Regions from separate parts of the Rhodovulum sp. ES.010 genome, predicted to be linked through region 2. Evidence: riboswitches for the same ligand, from Rfam matches in the RefSeq annotation. Region 2 holds a riboswitch; each other region holds the start of a gene.
What was found. A riboswitch is a leader RNA that binds a small molecule or an ion and turns the genes downstream of it on or off. The one in region 2 is predicted to bind cobalamin.

Region 1 (5,000 bases), 530 kb from region 2:
GGCGAGCGGAGCCGAAGCGTTCAGCCAGGCCTTCATCACCCTGCTGAACGCACTGCAGCCCGGCGGCGGCGATCTGCCCGCGCGCGCCCCGGCGGCGCCGACGAACGCGGCCCCTGCCCCCAACGCCGACACGGCCCCGCTGCGGCTGGAGGACGCCTTGCCGCCCGACCCGGCCGACCCCGGCGCCGTGCGCCCCCGGCGGGTGACCGTCGACCGGGACCGCAGCCGCGGCCGCCGCCCCACCGCCGAAGAGGCCAAGGCGTCCAGACCTTTCTGACGGCCGCGACCTCCCCGCCGTACGGTGCCTGCCCGTCCGCACGCACATGACGCGTTTTGCCGGTGGAAGGTCCGGCAAAATCAACTAGACTGCGCGCGATGGCGGCCACCCAGCGACTCCAGACCTTGCGCAAATCGATTCCGGGATGCCGGACCCTGGCCTATGTGGACCTGTCCGCCCGGCTGGTCCTGCGCGCCGATGCTGCGCCGGCCGCCCCGCAGGAAGTTCTCGACGCGCTGTGCCTGCGGGCCGCCCGCGTCCTCGTCGGACCGGCCGCAGCCGCTGCGGACGCAGTTCTGGGCGCGCCCCCGACCGAGGCAATTGCCTGGGGGGCGGGCGCGATCGAACTCTACCTGCGGGCGCCCGACGCGCCCGACGAGGCGCTCTGTGCAATCCTCGACGCCGCCGCCGACCCCGACCCCGCCATGGCCACGCTGCGCGAGGGGATCGGCGGGATCGTGCCCGCCGACCAGCCCGGTGCCCCGCGATGACCGACCTGGAGCGCCTCAACAGAAAGCTCGCCAAGTTCAAGACGGGCGACGATGCGCCCGAACAGACCGTCGCCGGCGGCACGGATGGAATCGTCTCGGCTCTCCTGTCGGAAATCGAGGAAACGATCCTGCCCCGCGAAATGGTCCTGACCGACGAGAACGGCACGGAGTTCCGGCTTCTGGTGGCCGGCCGGCGGCTGCTGCGCGTGGACGGCGGAAACGCCGCGGCGCCGGACTCGGACGATCCTGCCGACGCGGTCGCGGCCGCCTTCGCCGGACCGCTTCGCAGCTTTCTCGACCAGGCGGGCGAGATCAGCGTGGCCGCAGACCGCCCGCGGGACCGGCTCGACCCGACCGAGATCGGCTGTTCGGTCGAGGCGCTCGTGGCGGCGGCCGCGCAGCCGCCCGCGACACCGGCGGCCGATGCGGACCCGGTCTCGGCCTGCCTCGCCCTCTGCCGGGCCGGCCTGCGCCTCGACGCCGATGGCGGGGCCGAGACGCCCGTGGGCGACCCCGATCTCGTGATGCGCCTGCAGCACTTTGCCGAAGCCGCCCTTCCGACCCTCGCGCCGCCGGCCACACGGGCCATGCCGCGCCTGACGATCCTGCGTGCCGCGCGGGCAGACGATCTCGTCCTCGCCCATGTCGCCGCCCGGGACGGCGCGGCGCTGTTCCTCGCGCCGGCAGAGGCGCAGGCCGACCTTCTGTCCATCTGCCGGAACGCGGTCCCCGCCTGAGCCCCGCGCCTTGCCGCAGCCATGCCGCTTGACAGCGCGGCATCACCGGCATACCCCCGAACCGTCTTGGTTAACCCGTGCCTCCGGGGTCGGGTTATGAAAAGGGAACACGGTCCGGCCAGAAGGCCAAATCCGTGGCTGCCCCCGCAACTGTAGGCGGAGAGCGCGGCTGTTACATGCCACTGGACCGACGCGTCCGGGAAGGCCAGCCAAGCGACGACCCGCAAGCCAGGAGACCTGCCAGGACGATCACCCAGCCCGGCCGCGGGGCGTGGTCCGGGCGGCGGACGACTCCGCAGTGGTGATGCCTCACCGTCTGCGGAAAGGTGCGCCTTTCCAATGACTTGCAAAAGAAGAACGGGCCCGCCAAAGGCCCTGCAACGGAACGGGACGCACATGCTTCGCACGACATCCGCCATCGGCCTGGGCCTCGCCGCCCTCTCTCCCCTCGCCGCACAGGCGCAGGACAGCTTCCTGCTCGACGAACTCGTCGCTTCGGCGACGCTGGTACCGATCGAGGTCAACCGCACCGGCACAACGGTCGAGACGCTCGACTTCGGCGAGATCGTCGAGGGCGGCCAGAGCGTGGGCCAGACGCTGTCGCAACTGCCCGGCGTCACCGTCACCGCGAATGGCGGGCTCGGCGCCAGTTCCACGGTTCGGCTGCGCGGCCTCGGCGGCAGCTATATCGGGGTTCGGATCGACGGGATCGACGTGACCGACCCATCCGGCACCCAGACCTCGTTCAATTTCGGCACGCTAACCGCGGGGCTTCCGGGCCGGATCGAGGTGCTCAAGGGCACGCAATCGGCGCTTTACGGCTCGAACGCGATCGCGGGCGTCGTGGACATCACCAGCTGGCGGCCGGTGGATGAAGGATTCTCCGGGCAGGCACGCGTCGAGGGCGGCAGCTACGGCACAGGCGCGACGACGCTGAACCTCGGCCAGGTCGGCGAGCGCGGCGAAATCGCGCTGACGCTGTCGCATGTGACCGCGGACGGCTTCTCGGCACGTAACACGAATAGCGAGGATGACGGTTACGACCAGTCGCTGATGACGCTTTTCGCCGCCTTCGACGCGACCGAGAACCTGCGTCTCGGTGTCTCGGCGCTCTGGTCGGACGGCACCGTGGAGTTCGACCGCGCTGCCGCGGACCCGAGTGGCGAGATCGACGAAACGCGAAAGGGCCTGCGCGCCTTCGCGGAACTGACCACCGGCGCAGTCGATCATGAATTCGCGGTCTCGACCGTCGAGACCGAACGCTTCGACGAGGGCGGCTTCACCGAACGCTTCGTGGGCGAGCGCATCAAGCTCGAGTATCTCGGCGCGGTCGACCTGGACGCGGACCTGTCGCTCGCCTTTGGCGCGGACTGGACCGAGGAGACGGCGACGCTCGACGGCGCGTCCTACGATGGGGAGAACGGCGCAGTCTTCGGCGAGGTGCAGTATGCCCCGACGGCCAACCTCGACCTGGCGCTGTCGCTGCGCTACGACAGCTACTCCGATTTCGACGATCAGGCCACGGGGCGGGTCGCGCTCGCCTGGCGGCCGCGCGAAGACGTGATCGTCCGCGCCGTCCTCGGCACCGGATATCGCGCCCCCTCGCTCTACGAACGGTTCGGCCCCTTCGGCAACGCCGCCCTGGAACCGGAGACGAGCCGCAGCGCGGAACTCGGGATCGAGAAACGCTACGGCAGCGAGAGCTTCGCCAAAGCGACGCTGTTCTATACCGAGATCGACGACCTGATCGATTTCAGCGGCGCCGCCTACGCCCAGGTGCCCGGCACGACCAACAGCAAGGGGATCGAGCTGTCGGGCCGCTACGCTCTGAACGATACCGTCGCGCTCACCGGCGCCTATACCTACACCGATGCCGAGAACAGCGGCGACCGGCTGGTGCGGGTGCCGCGCCACGATTTCAGCCTCGGGCTCGAAGCGGGGCTGACCGACCGGCTCGACGGACGGCTCTCGCTGCAGACGGTGGCCGATCGGTTCGACACGAACCCGTTCCCGGCACCGCCGTCGGACATCGCGGACTATACGGTCGTCAATGCCGGCCTGAGCTACGCCCTGACGGAAACCGCCGAGGCCTATCTCCGCGTCGAGAACCTGTTCGACGAGGACTACGAGCCGGTGCGCGGCTACAACGGTGCGGGCCGCTCGCTCTACGTGGGGCTGCGTGCGTCCTTCTAGGCTGATAGCGCTGGCCGCCGCCCTCGCCTGCGCCGGGGCGGCGGCGCTGGCCAAGCCGCCCGAACGGGTGGTCTCGATGAATCTCTGCACCGATCAGCTTGCCATGCTGATCGCGGGCGAGGGCCAGCTTGTCTCGGTCAGCGACCTGGCAGCGGACCCGCGCAGTTCCCCGATGGCGCAGGAGGCCGGCGCCTATCCCGCGAATGGCGGCGGCGCCGAGGAGATCGCGCTGATGCGGCCCGACCTCGTGCTGGCGGGCGTCTATTCCGACCCGGCCACGCTGGGCATGCTGCGCCGGCTGGGCATCCCGGTCGCGCAAATCGAGATCACCAGATCGGTGGCCGAGATTCCGGCGCAGCTGCGCCGGGTCGGCGAGTTGCTTGGCCGCACGGCGCGGGCCGAGGCGCTGGCGACGGCATTCAAGGCGGGCCTTGCCGCGCTGTCCCGCGGCGACGGCCCGCGGCCGCTGGCCGCCATCTTCCATCCCAACGGCTATACGCAAGGGGCCGGCACGCTGTCCGATGACATCCTTGCCCATGCGGGATTCGACAATCTGGCCGCGGAACTCGGTCTTCGGCAGGGCGGGCGGCTCGCGCTGGAGGAGGTCGTGACGGCCGATCCCGACCTGCTGATTCTCTCGCGCCCCTACCCCGCCAGTTCGCGCGCCGAGGAAATCCTGGCTCACCCGGCGCTGCGCGACATCGCGGCCGCCGAACGTCCCGCCTTCACCGGGCCGGACTGGACCTGCGGCACGCCGCACGTGCTGGACGCGATCGCGCGCCTCGCCGAACGGCGTGCGACGCTGCCGAGGGAGGAGTGAGATGGCCGCCCGCGCGGTGATGATCCAGGGGACCGGCTCGAACGTGGGCAAGTCGCTGCTCGTGGCCGGGTTGTGCCGCGCGGCGCGGGCGCGGGGCCTGCGGGTCGCGCCGTTCAAGCCGCAGAACATGTCGAACAACGCCGCCGTCACCGCCGATGGCGGCGAAATCGGCCGGGCGCAGGCGCTGCAGGCGCTGGCCTGCGGGCTGGACCCGATGACCGACATGAACCCGGTCCTCATCAAGCCCGAAAGCGACACCGGGGCGCAGATCGTGGTGCAGGGCCACGCCCGCGGCCCCTTGCGCGCGGCGGATTTCGCAGGCCGCCGTGCCGCGCTGATGGCGCCCGTGCTGGAGAGCTTCGCCCGCCTTGCGGCCTCGGCCGATCTCGTGCTTGTCGAAGGTGCCGGCAGCCCCGCCGAGGTGAACCTGCGCGACGGCGACATCGCGAACATGGGCTTCGCGCGAGCCGCCGGCGTGCCGG
Region 2 (5,000 bases):
CACCGCGACACCGTGCCGCGTGAAGCCCAAGCCCGGGCACAGTGGAAGCGCCGCGAAAGGGGCCGACAGCAGAAGCGGGGCACCGCCCGATAGGCTGCGGGGAATGGCCGGGAGCGGGCCGCCCGCGCGATGACGTTCGAATTCACTGAGCGTTGCGGCAAGTCCGGCCGGGTCGATCTTGCAGACGCGGGCCAGGGCCTCCGGGCTGTCTGCGGTAATCGGCGGATAGATCATTGGCGGCAGGGCGGCCACTCCGTCCGCCCCCAGCACCAGCCAGGCGCGGGGGTCGTCCTGCCCGGCCAGGACGTGGCCCCAATGCGAATAGCGTGCCGGGCCCGTCACCGCGCCCTCGTCGTGAAAGCGCCGCCCCGAGGCATCCACGACAATGCCGAGGTGCATCCCGTCCGCGCGGCTGACGATCCCGGCATCGTCCGTGGGCGTGCGGGCATCCACCGCGACGAGATGCCCGTCGCCCGGCCGCCCCGCGCGTGCGGCCCCATTGTCCAGCAGCCAGAGCAGCGGCTCCCCCCGCTGAAAGGGCGTTCCCCGATTTGCAAAGCCGTGGGCGCCGCGCCCCAGATGCGCGGCCAGCCGGTCGCGGTCGGCCCCGTAGCCTCCGCAGGTCAGCACAACCGCCGCGGCCATGATCGTCGTGGCGCCCTCCGGTATCTCCACGTCGATGCGCACGGGCGCGCCGTCCCCGTGCAGGAGGCTCTCGGGGTCGAGCGGCCCGACGCGCCAGCCATAGCGGATATCGACGCCCAGCCCCTCTGCACGGCGGTAAAGGGCGTTGACCAGCGCCTGTCCGCCGCCGCGAAAGAACGCGGTGCGTCGCGACCAGGGCAGGTTGCCATCCGCCCAGGGCTCGAAGACCACGCCCTGCGCGGCGAGCCAGCGCCCAAGGTCGGTCGAGTTCTTCGCCAGCATGGCCGAAAGCGCCGGATCGGGGGCGCCGATCCGTGCCAGGTCGTCAAGGAAGTCCGCGACCGGATAGTGCTCGCGCTGCCAGGGCGACTCGCTGTCGTGGGCCAGCCGGATGTTCCGGGAATGGCGCGCGTTGCCGCCGCGCAGGTGGACCGGCGCGGCGTCGATCAGGGTGACCGAGGCCCCGGACAGCCGGGCCTCGATCGCGGCGCACAGCCCGGCAAAGCCGGCACCCACGACGAGGACGCCGGTGCGCAAGGGCGTGCGCCGCGGATCGGCCGGGCCTTGGGGCGGCCTCATTGCGCGCGCCTTCGCACGGAGATCGCACGACGGATTCGCGGCGGCATGCGCCACGCCGCGACGGGCAGCGCCGCTCTGTCCGAGGCCCGGGTCGCGGGGCGATCCGTGGCGTCGCGCCCGGCGACACGGCCCCGACCCTGGGTCGCCGCGGCGGCGCTCGTGATGGCAACCCCCAACTGGAACGGGTTCGCGGCGGAATGTGCAGGGGCGCCGGGGCTTCCGCAAGCATCTGCGCGCCGGTCGCGCCGCCCCTCGGCAGGGCGCGGGATCGTTCGGAAACGCATAAAGGGGGGCCGTCCGTCCGTCATCGCGCTCTCCTTTCCGGGACACCCCGCCCGGGCCGAACAGGTCGTGGCGATGGCAGGTTTCCTGACTCGCGGGTCCCGGCGCCCTCCGATCATTCCCGGGCCACACGGGGCCCAGTGGACATGTCGAAGCACGCTCGCCGCTTACAGTTGCGGGGGCAGTCGCGGGTTTGCCGAAGTTCGGCGCACCGCGTTCCCTTTTCACCCGTGACATGCGGATCACGGGCACCATCGCGGACGGGATAGCCCGAGCGTCGGGCGGCGGTCAAACCTGAAGGCACGCGGGTTGCATCGCCGGGCTTGCCTGCCGCCTGCGGCGGGGTATAAGCCGCGCCCGCCGGGTACCCCGCTTGCGGGGAGAATCGGGAAGCCGGTGCCAAACCGGCGCGGGCCCGCCGCTGTGACGGGGATGCCGCAGGCGATTGCCACTGGAGCGATCCGGGAAGGCGCCTGCGTGCAGACGATCCGAAGCCAGAAGACCGGCCCGGCAAGATGGCCGCCCCGCGTGGAAAACGGAGCGGCGCTGTCCAAGAGGAGGGCCATCATGCCCGACATCGCCCCGGCGGCACCGCAACCCGCGCGCCGCTTCACCCCGGACGAACGCGACACGATCCACGAGCTGATCCGCAGCCGGCGCGACGTGCGCGACGAGTTCCGCCCCGACCCGATCCCCGACGACGTGCTCTGGCGCATCCTCGACGCCGCCCATCACGCGCCTTCGGTGGGTTTCATGCAGCCCTGGAATTTCATCCTGGTTCGCGACCTCGACCGCCGCGGCGCGGTGCATCGCGCCTTTCAGGCCGCCAATGAAGAAGCCGAGGCGATGTTCCCCGAGGACACCCGCAGCACCTATCGCGCGCTCAAGCTGGAAGGCATCCTGAAGGCGCCCCTGAACATCGCGGTGACCTGCGACCGTTCGCGCTGCGGGCCGGTGGTGCTGGGCCGCACCCACAACCCCGAGATGGACCTCTATTCCTCGGTCTGCGCGGTGCAGAACCTGTGGCTCGCCGCGCGGGCCGAGGGCGTCGGCGTCGGCTGGGTCAGCATCTACAACGAGCCCGACCTGCGCGCGATCCTCGGCCTGCCGGATCACGTGGCAATCGTCGCCTATCTGTGCGTGGGCTTCGTCGACGAATTCTACGCCGGGCCGGAGCTTGCCCTGAAGGGCTGGCGCCAGCGGCTGCCGCTGGACACTCTGGTGATGCACGAAACCTGGCAAGACGGCGCCTGAAGGTTGCAAGCGGCGGCGGGGGAGTTCCTCCCGCCGTCGACATCCGCGGGGCGCCTCGCGACGTCATGCGGGGGGCATTGCCCGTTGCGGGTCGCATGCGCTGGCGCCCTCCGATAAATGGGAGCCGCAATGGCATTGCGGCGTGGCCGGGGCTGTCGCCGCGCCGGCCTTCAGTCCGGAGCCCGGCTCCGCCGCGCGCGGCTCTGCAGGACGCTTGCACCGATCACCAGAAGGCCGGGTTGTTCAGTGCCGCGACGCAGGTGCACGGGCCGTGCAGCGGCGCCAGGCCCGCGCCGGTGAGCGATTGGCCGATCCAGCCCTCGGGGTGGGTGAGGGGCAAGGGGGCGGGGGCCGTGGTCTGTGGTGGGGGCCGTGGTATCGGACGGCGGCAGGAATCCGACCCGCCCATAGAAGGCAGGGGCGCCATAGGTGATCGCCACGTCGACGCCCTGCATCCGCAGGTCCGCAAGTGCGTGGCGCAAAAGGGCCTGCCCGATGCCCTCACCCTGCCTGTCGGTCGCCACGGCCATCGGCGACAGGACAAACACCGTGCGCGGGTCGTGCGCGTAGGTCAGCCGGGTGAACACGGCCCCGCCAATGAGCGCGCCGTTCTCCCATGCGGTGAATACCCGGATGTCCTCGGGCGCCGTATCCGACATCTGACGGCGGACGAGGCCGCCGATCAACGCGCCTTCCGCCGCGCCCTCGGAGGCGGTGAACGTCGCGCGGAAAAGGTCGACGACCTTCTGTTCGCGCCCCTGAAAGCCGGTCGAAAACTCCATTCTTATCTCCTTTGGCGGGCCGCATGAGGGGCACGCCCGCCGCCACGTTCCCACCCTGCCGGGCCCGAGCGTGTGGCTTGGCGGGGGCCGTCGCGGACGAATGGCGGGCCATGTGATGTCAACTAAGCGCGCGGCACTCGCGGCCACGCCGGGCGCACGCCAACCGTGCGAAAGGAGGCATTCGCGCACAAGTCCCCATGTCTTTCGGGCATTCGTTGATGCGCGTTACGTCGACCTCAAGACGTTTCGCCCCCAAGGGCGGCAATTGCATGCCGCGGGTTGGGCAGTTGACCGTCATCGCCAAGCGCGCCGACATCGGCCGGACCGCGGCGTGACTGCCCGCGCGGTCGCGGGCGCTTTTCGAACGGGACGGGCGGTCGGTCCGGTACCCGGTGCGGTCGTCTTGGGGCCCTTGGCACGTGACGCGGCGCTCGAACGTCGTGTCATGTCTCGCAGGGCGGTGCCGACTGTCGTCTGATCCGAGCGTGATTTGCCGTGGCGCATTTCCGCTCCGGCGTGAGAGATATGTAACTCACGAGGCTGCGTTCATGTGGGCATACGGCAGGTTTCTGTTCGGCCTCGCATTCGTCGGGCTCTGCGCGGTGGCAGGCGTCTGGGGCACAGGGTGGCTGCTGGCCGAGGACGAGGCTGAAGCCGCGCGAGGGACGAGCCGCAGGCCACCCCGGTGAGCGTGGCCGCACCGGGGATCCGGCGCGTCGAAGTCGGCTACGCCGCGGTCGTGGCCGTGGAGCCGGTGCGGTCGATGGCGCTGCGCCCGCTATCTGCCGGGCGCGTCGAGGAGGCGCGCGCGGCGCTGGCCCGCGCCGAGGCCAACCTGCGGGCGGCCCGCTCGCGGCTGGACGACCGGCGCCTGACAGCGCCCTTCGCCGGCACCCTGAGGCTGATCGACACCGATCCGGGCGAATATGTCGACAGCACCACGGTGATCGGCCCGCTCGACGATCTCTCGCGGGTCGAGGTCGATTTCACGCTCCCCGAGCGGTATTTCGCGCGCGTCGAGACGGGCCAGACGTTGCGCGTGACCTCGGCCGTCTACCCCGATCGCGCCTTCGAGGCCGAGGTGAGCCTGCGCGCGCCCAGGATCGACGACGCCTCGCGCAGCTTCACGGTGCGGGCGGCGTTGGACAATCCCGACAGGCTGCTGGCGGGGCATGTTCGTCGTGGCCGAGATCCTGTTCGACCGATACGAGGCGCCGACGCTCCCCGGCGACGCGGTAATCGGCGACGGCGACGGCACCCATGTCTTCACCGTCGAGGACGGCACCGCGCGGCGGCGGCAGATTGGCCTCGGCGCCGATCTCGGCGGCCGGACCGAGGTGACCGAGGGTCTCGCGCTCGACGCGCAGATCGTGGTTGCAGGCTGGGACAATCTCTCGGACGGGGCGCCGGGGACGCGCCCGCGGAGGCGCTGCAATCACGCTGTCCGGTCTCTTCCTG
Region 3 (5,000 bases), 390 kb from region 2:
CGGTGGCTTCGAAGACGACGGTGCCCCCGGCGCGGAAGCTGTCGTCCCCGAAATCGAGGGCCTCCTGCTCCTCCTGCGCCGCAAGCGGCGTCGCAGCCAGAAATAAGATGATCGCAGCCGGTCCAAAGCTTCGCATGCCACCCTCCATACCGATGCCCGGTTGACGTTGCCTCGCAGCCTAGCGGTTTGCTGCGATGCCGCATTGTTGCAGATCAATGCAACAGGCACCTAGCGGAGGGCTCCGGTCAATCGCCGAGGGCGATCCCCTCCCGCCTAGGATCGGCGCCACCCTGCAGGATTGACCCGACGGCGATCGCGTGGAGGCCCGAGTTCAGGTCGCGCAGGTGGGTTTCGTAGCCCAGCCGCGCTAGCGCGGGTGCAAGGTTGGAAGCGGTGGTGCCCGCCTCAAGGTCGTAAGTGCCGAAGCGGTTCACGAGATGCGGCATCGCCACGGCCTCTTGCAAGTTCATGTCCCAGTCGAGATGGGCGATGATCGCCTGGGCCACGTAACCGATGATCCGGCTGCCGCCAGGGCTGCCGATCACCAGCACCGGCGCGCCGTCGCGCAGCACGATGGTCGGTGCCATCGACGAGCGCGGCCGCTTGCCTGGCGCGACCCGGTTGGCGATGGGCAGGCCGTCGGCATGGGACCGGAAGGAGAAATCCGTCAGTTCGTTGTTCAGCAGGAAGCCTCGTACGAACAGTCGCGACCCGAAACCGTTCTCGATGGTCGTGGTCATCGAAAGCGCGTTGCCGTCCGCATCGACGATCGAGATATGCGAGGTGGACGGAAACTCGATCGAGGCGTCGTCGGCCCAAGCCCGCGCATGGTCCCACTCCGGTGTGCCCGGCGCGACCTCGGGCAGGGCGTCGTCGCCGGCCAGAAGCCGGGCGCGCGAGGCAAGGTAGGCCGGGTCCACGAGTCCCTCGACCGGGACCGGCACGAAATCGCTGTCGGCCATGTAGCGACCCCGGTCTGCGAAGGCGAGCCGCGCCGCATCGCCGACCAGACGCCAGCTTTCAGGGTTATCCGGCCCCAGCGCGGAAAGGTCGTATTGTTCCAGCAAGCCTAGGATCTGACCGACCGTCAGCCCGCCGGAGGAGGGCGGGCCCATTCCGCAGACGTCATGGGCGCGATATTCCACGCAGACCGCGGGGCGCTCCTTCACCCGATAGAGTGCGAGGTCGATGGTCGACAGCACGCCGGGATTGCCCTCTGCCCCGCGCACGGCGGCGACGATGTCTTCGGCCACGGCACCGGTATAGACGGCCCGGCTGCCATCTTGAGCGAGGCGGCGCAGGGTGTCTGCATAGGCGGGGTTGGTCAGTGTTTCGCCCGCGGTGGGGGGCCCGCCGTCTGGAAAGAAATATGACTCGGTCGCCGGGAACAGGCGCAGCCGGTCGGCGTCGGCGGCGACGAGATCGGCCAGCCTGGGCGAGACCTTGAACCCGGCCTCGGCCAGTCGGATGGCGTCGTCGAAAAGCCCCGCCCAGTTGGCCCGCCCCCAGCGGCGATGCGCCTCCTCCAGCAGCATCGGCGTGCCCGGGGTGCCGACCGAGCGCCCGCCTACCACGGCGTCGAAGAAGGCCAGCGGCTCCCCGTCCGCGGTCTGGAACAGGCGCGGGGTCGCCGCGAGCGGGGCGGTTTCGCGGCCGTCCAGCGTGGTGACGGTGCCGGTTTGGGCGTCGTACCAGACGAGAAATGCCCCGCCGCCCAGACCCGAGGATTGCGGCTCCACAAGCCCCAGGACGGCCTGCACCGCCACCATGGCATCGGCCGCGCTGCCGCCGGCGCGCAGGACGCGTGCCCCGGCCTCGACGGCAAGGGGGTTGGCCGCCGCGACCATCCAGTCCCGTGCCTGCGTGGGGCGGCCTGACTGCTTCGCCTCCCATGCCGACGCGGCGTCGGGCGACAGACCGGCGAATGCCGCCGGCGTCTCGGCGGCGGCCTCCGGCGCGACGGTGTCGGCCGCCTGCTGGGCCACGGCGGGCAAGCCCAGCATCAGGGCGACGAGCAGCGCGAGAACGCATTTGTGCATGGCAACCTCCTGTGCTTGGCCAACGCAAGCCTACGCCATGCGGCGGACCTTGCGAAGGCGGTCGCGAGCGGGCGCAGATCACGGCCGCGGGACCAGGGGGCGGGCCAGGGCGCCATGCAGGAAGGTGTCAGGCACGCCGCTGTTTCAACCGCGCCCAGCGGTATGCGCGATTGCCTGCGGACAGATCGATTCGGATTTGACATGCGCGCCCGATACGCTAGGCAAAAGGCCACTTCGGTTCCGCTCCGAAAGGGACGGATGAAAAGGGAACGCGGTGCGCCCCGGCAACGGGGCAAGTCCGCGGCTGCCCCCGCAACTGTAGGCGGAGAGCGCGGCTGAGAGGTGCCACTGGGCGCAATGCCCCGGGAAGGCCAGCCAAGCGACGACCCGCAAGCCAGGAGACCTGCCGAGGCGAGATCACCCTTTCCGGGCGCGGGGCGCGAACCGGAGGCGGCCAGACCGCAGAGGTGACGAGGCACCGTCTGCGGCAGGCCCCAGCGCCCGCCCGGACTGGGACAGGATGGGCGAGGGGACCGAACCGATGACACCACTGCGCCAGCCCTGCGCGATCGTGCCAGCCCCCGGAGGCGGCCGGTGAGGTATCGGCTGCTGATAGGCGCGCTTGCAGCACTGGTTGCGGCGCTGTTCGTCGGCTCTCTTCTGGTTGGCCCTGCAGGACTTGCGCCAGGTGAAAGTCTTGCCGCGCTCGTCACCGGCCGGGGTGACGCGGCCGCCTTGGTGATGCGCGAGATCCGGCTGCCGCGGGCGATCCTCGCGGTGCTGGTCGGGGCAAGCCTCGGTCTGTCGGGTGCCGCGCTCCAGGGGTATCTTCGAAACCCCTTGGCAGAGCCGGGACTTATCGGCGTGTCTTCGAGTGCAGCGCTAGGCGCGGTGCTCGCCTTGCAGACCGGGCTTGCGGCGGCCCATGCACTGGCGCTGCCGGGCGCGGCGCTGCTGGGCGCGCTGATCGCGGTGGGGCTCTTGCTGCTGCTCGCGGGGCCGCGCGGCGGCGCGTTCACCCTGATCCTGGCGGGGATCGCCCTGTCGGCGCTGGCCGCGGCGCTCACGTCGCTGGTGCTGAACCTGTCGCCCAACCCGTATGCCGCTGCCGATATCGTGTTCTGGATGATGGGCTCGCTCGCCGACCGGTCTTTCACGCATGTCTGGCTCGCACTGCCGCTGACGCTCGCCGGGTGGGCGCTGCTGGCGGGGCTGGGGCGCGGGCTCGACGCGCTGACGCTGGGCGAGGACGCGGCCGAGGCGCTTGGCGTGCGGCTGGCGCGGTTGCGCCTCGCGCTGGTGCTTGGAGTGGCGGCCTGCGTGGGGGCGGGCGTGGCGGTGGCGGGTGCCATTGGCTTCGTCGGCCTGGTGGTGCCGCACCTGTTGCGCCCGCTGGTCGGGGCGCGGCCCGGCCGTCTGCTCTTCGCCTCGGCGCTGGGGGGCGCGGCGTTGCTACTGGCCTCGGACCTGGCCGTGCGGCTGCTGGTGCCCGAGCGTGATCTCAAGCTCGGGGTGCTGACAGCCATCGTGGGGGCGCCGCTCTTCTTCCACCTGATCTACAAGACCCGGCGGGAGGTGGGCGCATGACCGGCCTGACGCTGTCGCACCTGACCGTCCGGCGCGGTCCCTGCCCGGTGGTGGACGATGTCAGCGCCGAGTTGCGTTCGGGCGCGTTCGTCGGGCTGCTGGGACCGAACGGCGCGGGCAAGACAACGCTGATGCGCGCGGCGCTCGGCCTGTCGGCGCATGCGGGGCAATCAAGCCTGGCGCGGCTTTCGGCCGGTGAACGCGCCCGTACCGCGGCCTGGCTGCCGCAGATGCGCGAGATCGCATGGCCGGTCAGCGTTCAAACGCTTGTGGGTCTTGGCCGAACGCCGCATTTGGGCCGCGGCGGTCGGGTCGGCCACGCCGACCGCCGCGCCATCGCCGCGGCGCTCGCGCGGATGGACCTCGCGGCCTTCGCCGACCGCCGTGCCACCGCGCTGTCGGGCGGCGAGCAAGCGCGGGTTCTCATCGCTCGCGCACTGGCGCAGGAGGCGCCGATCCTGATGGCCGACGAACCCATCGCCGGGCTCGACCCCGCCCACCAGATCACCACGATGCGGCTTTTCGCCCGGCTCGCGGCCGAGGGACGGCTGGTGCTCGCCGCGCTCCACGATCTCGGCCTTGCGGCGCGCTACTGCACACGCCTTCTGGTGCTGCACCGTGGCCGGCTGGAGGCCGATGGCCCGCCGCGGGAGGTGCTGACCGAAGACTTGTTGGCCCGTGTCTTCGGCCTGCGCGCCTATATCTCCGATACGGCGGACGGGCCGGTCGTTCAGCCGGTGGAGGTCGTGGCATGACTCGACGTTTCCCGCCCGACCGCATCGTCTGCCTGACCGAAGAGGCGGTCGAGACGCTCTACCTCCTTGGCCAGGAGCACCGGATCGTCGGCGTCACCGGCTATGCGGTGCGGCCCGCCCGCGTACGGCGCGAAAAGCCGCGGGTGGGGGCTTTCAGTTCCGCGGATGTGCCGAAAATCCTCGCCCTCGACCCGGATCTGGTTCTGACGTTCTCCGACATCCAGCATCAGATTGCGGCCGAACTGATCCGCGCGGGCGTGGCTGTCCATGCCTTCAATCAGCGCGATGTCGGCGGAATCCTCGCGATGATCCGCTTCCTCGGCGTGCTGACCGGCGTGCCGGAGCTGGCCGAGGCGCTGGCGGCTGGCTACGAGGCGCGGCTGTCGGCATTGCGCGCCACCCCCCGCGCATACCGCCCGGCCGTCTATTTCGAGGAATGGGACGAGCCGCGCCTGTCGAGCATCGGCTGGGTGTCGGACCTCATCGAGGCGGCGGGCGGGCGCGACGTGTTCCGCCACCTGGCCGCCCGGCAGGCCGCGGAGGACCGCGTGGTGGCCGATGCCGACGTGATCGCCGCCGCGCCCGAGGTGATCCTCGCGTCCTGGTGCGGCAAGAAGGT
Region 4 (5,000 bases), 640 kb from region 2:
CCGACTGCTCGTGGTGCCGATCAAACGCGTCGTCGGCGCGATGCAGCTTTATGCCGCCGCCCCCGAGGACAGCCGCCGTATCATCACCCCCAATGCGCGGGTGCGCGAACTCAACGAGGCGGAAACCGCCCTGCAAACGCTGCAGAACGAGTTGACCGGCGCGCTGAGGCAGAAGGAACGGCTGGCCCAACTCGGCGCCGCAGTCGCCAAGATCAGCCACGACCTGCGCAACATCCTGACCACCGCCCAGCTCTTCGCCGACCGGATGGAACGCAGCGAGGACCCCGCCGTGAAGCGGGCGGCCCCCAAGCTGGTGAACTCGATCAGTCGCGCAGTCAGCCTGTGCGAGACGACGCTCGCGTTCGGTCGGGCCCAAGAGCCGCCGCCGCGCCTGGAGCGGGTGAACCTCGCCGCCATCCTCAACGACGTTGTCGATGCAGAACGGCTGGCCGCGGGCGAGGAAGAGATTAGCTTTTCCGAGGATGTGCCCGCGGGCCTGACGCTCCGCGCCGACCCGGAACAACTCTACCGCGTGCTCACCAACCTCATCCGCAACGCCCGCCAGGCGATCGCGGCCACCGGGCGCCCCGGCGAGATCGGTATCCGGGCGGGGGAGGACGAGGACGCATGGACGATCCACGTCACCGATACCGGCCCCGGCTTGCCGCCGAAGGCACGCGAACACCTGTTTCAACCCTTCCAGGGCGGCACGCGCAAGGAAGGCACAGGGCTGGGCCTGGCCATCTCGGTGGAACTGGTGCGCGGCCATGGCGGCACGCTGGACCTCAAGCGGAGCGACGAGAGCGGAACGGAGTTCGAGATCCGCCTGCCGAAATCCGAGGCCGTTCTGTTTTCGGTCGAGCGCCCGGCCTCGTGACACGCCGCCCGAAACACAGCGCACGTTTGCCTCTTGCATTGCCGGTTCAGCGGCGTTACACCCCGCTCCCACGCGCTGGTAGCTCAGTTGGATAGAGTACTTGACTACGAATCAAGGGGTCGGGGGTTCGAATCCTCCCCAGCGCGCCACTCCTCCCTTTTCCAATTTAATCACTCTAAGGCATTGAACGTTGAGCCTGTTTGGGGGCTCGAAGTCCATTGTCGCGGTCGCCCCGTCCGCTGGGAGAGGCCGATCCGATGGCGCCTAACGGCGCTCGCACCACGTCGCGAGAGAGCACCAGCCGGGTGCCTTGCCATGGAGCCAAAGCGGCCCCCGAAGTCCAGGTCGCATGCCCTGCCCGCACGGCAGGGCGGAGAAATCCGCTCGTCCGGTCGCTGACGCCCCGTGCAGCAGGTCGCCGAAACGGTCGACAACACGGCCTTCGCACGCGGCGCTGGGCGACGGCACAGAAGCCGCCGCACAGGAGTTCCGGATCGGCGAAGGGCCGATTGAATGGCATCCGCGAGGGGGCTATGCAACGGGCCTCGCATCAGCAGGGAGGGATAGCCTTGGCTCGTATCATCTTTGTCACCGGCGGCGCTCGGTCTGGCAAGAGCCGCCATGCCGAGGCCCGCGTGCGGGCCTTTCCGGGCGAGCGCCTCTACATCGCCACCGCCCGCGCCGAGGACGACGAGATGCGGGCGCGGGTCGCCAAGCATATCGCCGACCGCGGGGAGGACTGGGCCACGGTCGAAGCCCCGGTGGACCTTGCGGCTGCGCTGGACCGGACCGATGGGCGCGGGCCGCGGCTGGTCGATTGTCTGACGCTTTGGCTGTCGAACCTGATGCTGGAGGGACGGGACTGGGAACCGGAGGCGGAGACGCTGCTCGCGGTGCTTGCCCGTCAGCAAAGCCCTGTGATCCTCGTCAGCAACGAGGTCGGAATGGGCATCGTGCCCGAGAACGCTTTGGCGCGCGCCTTCCGCGATGCGCAGGGGTGGCTGAACCAGCGTGTCGCCGCGATGGCGGATGAGGTGGAGTTCGTAGTCTCGGGGTTGCCACTGCGGGTCAAGGGCACGCCACCCGCTTGACGGCGCCCTTGCTTACGGCCAGTGTCGGACGCGTTCTGGTGCTCCCCTAGGGGAGTGAAAAGGGAAGCCGGTGCAAACCCGGCGCTGCCCCCGCAACTGTGAGCGGCGAGTCCCTGCCCGACAGCCACCGGCCGCAAGGCCGGGAAGGCGGGCGGATGGGCCGAGACCCGCAAGCCAGGAGACCTGCCAGAGCGTCGAACCGACCCCGGGCGGCGGGCCCGGAGGCAGGATGCGGATCCGGCCCTTCGCCGCGCCCGCACACCGGCGCCTCCTGTCCCCAACCCTGGTCAATGGCTTTCCCGAACCCTTTGGGTCGCGGAGGCCACCCACGACTCCTGTCGGCCGTGCGGGGTATGCGCGGACCGTCGGATCACCGAAAGGAGTTGCGTTCCATGCAGCCCAAGGACACGACCACGAACGAAGGCTTCAAGGGCTTCACCAACACGTCCTGCCCCTTCCTGCCCTGCCACCAGGGCGTGCAGCGCGAGTTCAACTGCCTGTTCTGCTACTGCCCGCTGATCGCCTATGAATGCCCCGGTCCCTACGAGGTCTTCACCGATGCCAACGGACTGACGCGCAAGGACTGCTCGGCCTGCACGCTGCCCCATGATGGCTATCATCAATCGTGGAACTTCATCCAGCGCTGGCTGGAATACCCCGTGGTCTGGTCCGGGAAGCCGCGGACAGATCCGCCCGTGCGTCGGCCAAGACCGCCGGGACAGGAGGGCGGCTCGGAGGATTAGAGCGGGCCGGCGTGGCGGTGGCGCTGCCCTTCGTGACCGAGGTCTGGCAGGTCTATCTGCTGATCTTCCTGCTGCAATGGGCCTCGGCCGCCTTCACCCCGACCTTCCAAGCGACCGTTCCCGACGTGCTGCCCGACGAGTCGCGCTATACTCGCGCGCTGTCGCTGTCGCGGCTAGCCGGGAGGCTGATGACCTTTTGGGGCGCTTGGATGATGGCCCACATTCTTCTGGCCGGGCTAGCGCCAGCCGGTTTGGCGCTAGCCCGGCGGGTCTGGCCCGAGCCCCAAAAGCTGAGGCGCGCGGCGTTCATCGGGCCACCCCGTTTGCGATGCTGCCCGCAATGCTGGCCGAATACCGTTCCGCCATCGTCGCGCCCTCTGCCATCGCCGCCGATGACACCGTCACCGCGCTAACCGTAACCGGCGCCTATCGGGTGGCGCAGCTTGCTGTTCGATCCATAGCTGCGACAGATTATCCGACAAAAACGCCAGGATATGTGCTGGCCTGAATTCCAGCGGCCCCAGCCACCCGAATGCGAGCCAGGTCGATCCGCGGCAATCACGTGGAGACACCATGCTCGAAATCGACGACCTTCATGTTGACGTGGCCGGCATGACCGTTCTTTCTGGCATAGATCTGACGCTGAAACCCGGCGAGTTGCATGTTCTGCTCGGCCCCAACGGCTCGGGCAAGTCGAGCCTGCTGGCGACCATCCTCGGGCTGCCGCCCTACCGGGTGACGCGGGGCACGATCCGGCTGGACGGCAAGCCGCTTGCCGACTTGCCGCAGCAGGAGCGGGCCCGGCTTGGTATCGGGATGGCGTTCCAGCGCCCGCCGAGCCTCGACGGCGTGTCGGTGAGGGCCTTCGCCGCGGCGCTTGGGGCCGAGGAGACGCTTGCCCGCGAGGCTGCGGCACTCGATCTTGTCGACTTTCTGCGGCGCGACATGAATGTCGGTTTCTCGCGCGGCGAGATAAAGCGCTGGGAAATCCTCAAGCTGCTCCTGCAGAACCCCCGGCTGATGCTTTTCGACGAACCCGAAAGCGGGGTCGACCTGGAACATGTCATGGCGATCGGTCACCCACGACATCACGATGATCGACGAGGGCGCCGAGGTCGAGATGATTTCGGGCTCGGCGGTGCCGCGCGAGGTTCGCAAGGGCCCGCGCGTCTCGATCGGCGAGACCTACATGCGGGCCAACGCAAAATGCAGGTCGGTCACGATCGAGCATTGGGGCGCCGAGATGGAAGTCTGTTCCTACGGCTATTCCCGGATGGAGGCGGGGGCATCGTCGGCATCCACCGCGATCATGATGTCGCCGATCCGGCACCACAGCAGCCAGTCGGTCTCGGCGCTCGGGGCCGGGGCGAGCGTGGTGTCGCAGTCGATCGTCTTCGCCCCCCAAGGCACCAATCGGATACTGGAGAGCGAAACCCGGCTGACGGCGGCGGGTGCCCGGTCGAAGGACGTGACGCGCGGCCACCATGATCACCGAGGCGAAATCCGGGGGCATGTAGGCCTGCCCCGTGTCCGGCGATCAGGAAGCGTCGCGAGTCACGTCGGTGGCGAAGAGCGCAACGAAGTCGTCCTGCGGCATCGGCTTGCCGAACAGGTAGCCCTGGCCCTGATCCACCCCGATGGCGCGAATGACGTCGCGCTCGTCAGCGGTTTCGATGCCCTCGCAGATCAGCGTCAGCCCGAGTTCGGCCGTCAGCATCCTGACCGACCTGACAATGGCCGCGTTCGCGCCGCCCTCGGCGACGTCCTGCATGAACATCCGATCCAGCTTGATCTTGTCGAGCGGGAGGGACGAGAGATAACCGAAGGACGCGAAGCCCGAGCCGAAATCGTCCAACGCGAGCGATGGTCCCAGGGACCGGAGGCGTTCGAGGGTGCCGATAAGCTCGGGCGCACCCGACACGAACATCGACTCCGTGATCTCGACATGAAGCCTCTGCGGATCGAGCCCCGAGGCCTCGAGCGCCTGCGTGACGTCGTGCTCGACATCGCTTCGCTGAAACTGGAGCGGCGAGACATTTACCGCGACGGTCGTGCCGGCCGGCCACCGCAGCGCGTCGCGGCAGGCCCGCTCCAGAACCCAGCGGCCAAGCTCCTCGATGAACCCGTTGCCTTCGGCGAGTTCGATGAACTCGCCGGGCGAGACCATGCCGAATTCGGGGTGCCGCCAACGGACCAGCGCCTCGGCACCGATGACCGTCATGCCCGCAAGACGGATCTGGGGCTGATATACGAGGAACATTTCGTCGTTCTGGATCGAGGACCAGAGCG

Region 1: it holds a riboswitch for cobalamin, as region 2 does, so the genes downstream of both, BUR28_RS09530 (TonB-dependent receptor plug domain-containing protein) here and bluB (5,6-dimethylbenzimidazole synthase) in region 2, are expected to answer to the same signal.
Region 3: it holds a riboswitch for cobalamin, as region 2 does, so the genes downstream of both, BUR28_RS05150 (FecCD family ABC transporter permease) here and bluB (5,6-dimethylbenzimidazole synthase) in region 2, are expected to answer to the same signal.
Region 4: it holds a riboswitch for cobalamin, as region 2 does, so the genes downstream of both, BUR28_RS10055 (cysteine-rich small domain-containing protein) here and bluB (5,6-dimethylbenzimidazole synthase) in region 2, are expected to answer to the same signal.

The regions. Positions count from the first base shown of each region.
Region 1 is NZ_FSRS01000001.1:1,953,111-1,958,110, forward strand. It holds gene BUR28_RS09515 (dynamin family protein) at 1-277, shown strand, start outside; gene BUR28_RS09520 (hypothetical protein) at 376-768, shown strand; gene BUR28_RS20040 (hypothetical protein) at 765-1,505, shown strand; cobalamin riboswitch at 1,556-1,765, shown strand; gene BUR28_RS09530 (TonB-dependent receptor plug domain-containing protein) at 1,902-3,698, shown strand; gene BUR28_RS09535 (ABC transporter substrate-binding protein) at 3,685-4,518, shown strand; gene BUR28_RS09540 (cobyric acid synthase) at 4,520-5,000, shown strand, end outside.
Region 2 is NZ_FSRS01000001.1:1,421,092-1,426,091, reverse strand. It holds gene tcuA (FAD-dependent tricarballylate dehydrogenase TcuA) at 1-1,224, opposite strand, end outside; cobalamin riboswitch at 1,566-1,777, opposite strand; cobalamin riboswitch at 1,852-2,032, shown strand; gene bluB (5,6-dimethylbenzimidazole synthase) at 2,074-2,760, shown strand; gene BUR28_RS07085 (GNAT family N-acetyltransferase) at 2,931-3,542, opposite strand; gene BUR28_RS07080 (efflux RND transporter periplasmic adaptor subunit) at 4,228-5,000, shown strand, end outside.
Region 3 is NZ_FSRS01000001.1:1,027,608-1,032,607, reverse strand. It holds gene BUR28_RS05160 (DUF8173 domain-containing protein) at 1-136, opposite strand, end outside; gene ggt (gamma-glutamyltransferase) at 246-2,039, opposite strand; cobalamin riboswitch at 2,258-2,465, shown strand; gene BUR28_RS05150 (FecCD family ABC transporter permease) at 2,634-3,626, shown strand; gene BUR28_RS05145 (ABC transporter ATP-binding protein) at 3,623-4,381, shown strand; gene BUR28_RS05140 (cobalamin-binding protein) at 4,378-5,000, shown strand, end outside.
Region 4 is NZ_FSRS01000001.1:2,064,814-2,069,813, forward strand. It holds gene BUR28_RS10040 (sensor histidine kinase) at 1-877, shown strand, start outside; tRNA gene BUR28_RS10045 (tRNA-Arg) at 950-1,026, shown strand; gene cobU (bifunctional adenosylcobinamide kinase/adenosylcobinamide-phosphate guanylyltransferase) at 1,447-1,968, shown strand; cobalamin riboswitch at 1,988-2,174, shown strand; gene BUR28_RS10055 (cysteine-rich small domain-containing protein) at 2,361-2,711, shown strand; partial or broken gene BUR28_RS10060 (MFS transporter) at 2,708-2,890, shown strand; gene BUR28_RS20065 (hypothetical protein) at 3,052-3,219, shown strand; partial or broken gene BUR28_RS20790 (ATP-binding cassette domain-containing protein) at 3,324-3,689, shown strand; partial or broken gene BUR28_RS20795 (hypothetical protein) at 3,832-4,149, shown strand; gene BUR28_RS10070 (EAL domain-containing protein) at 4,249-5,000, opposite strand, start outside.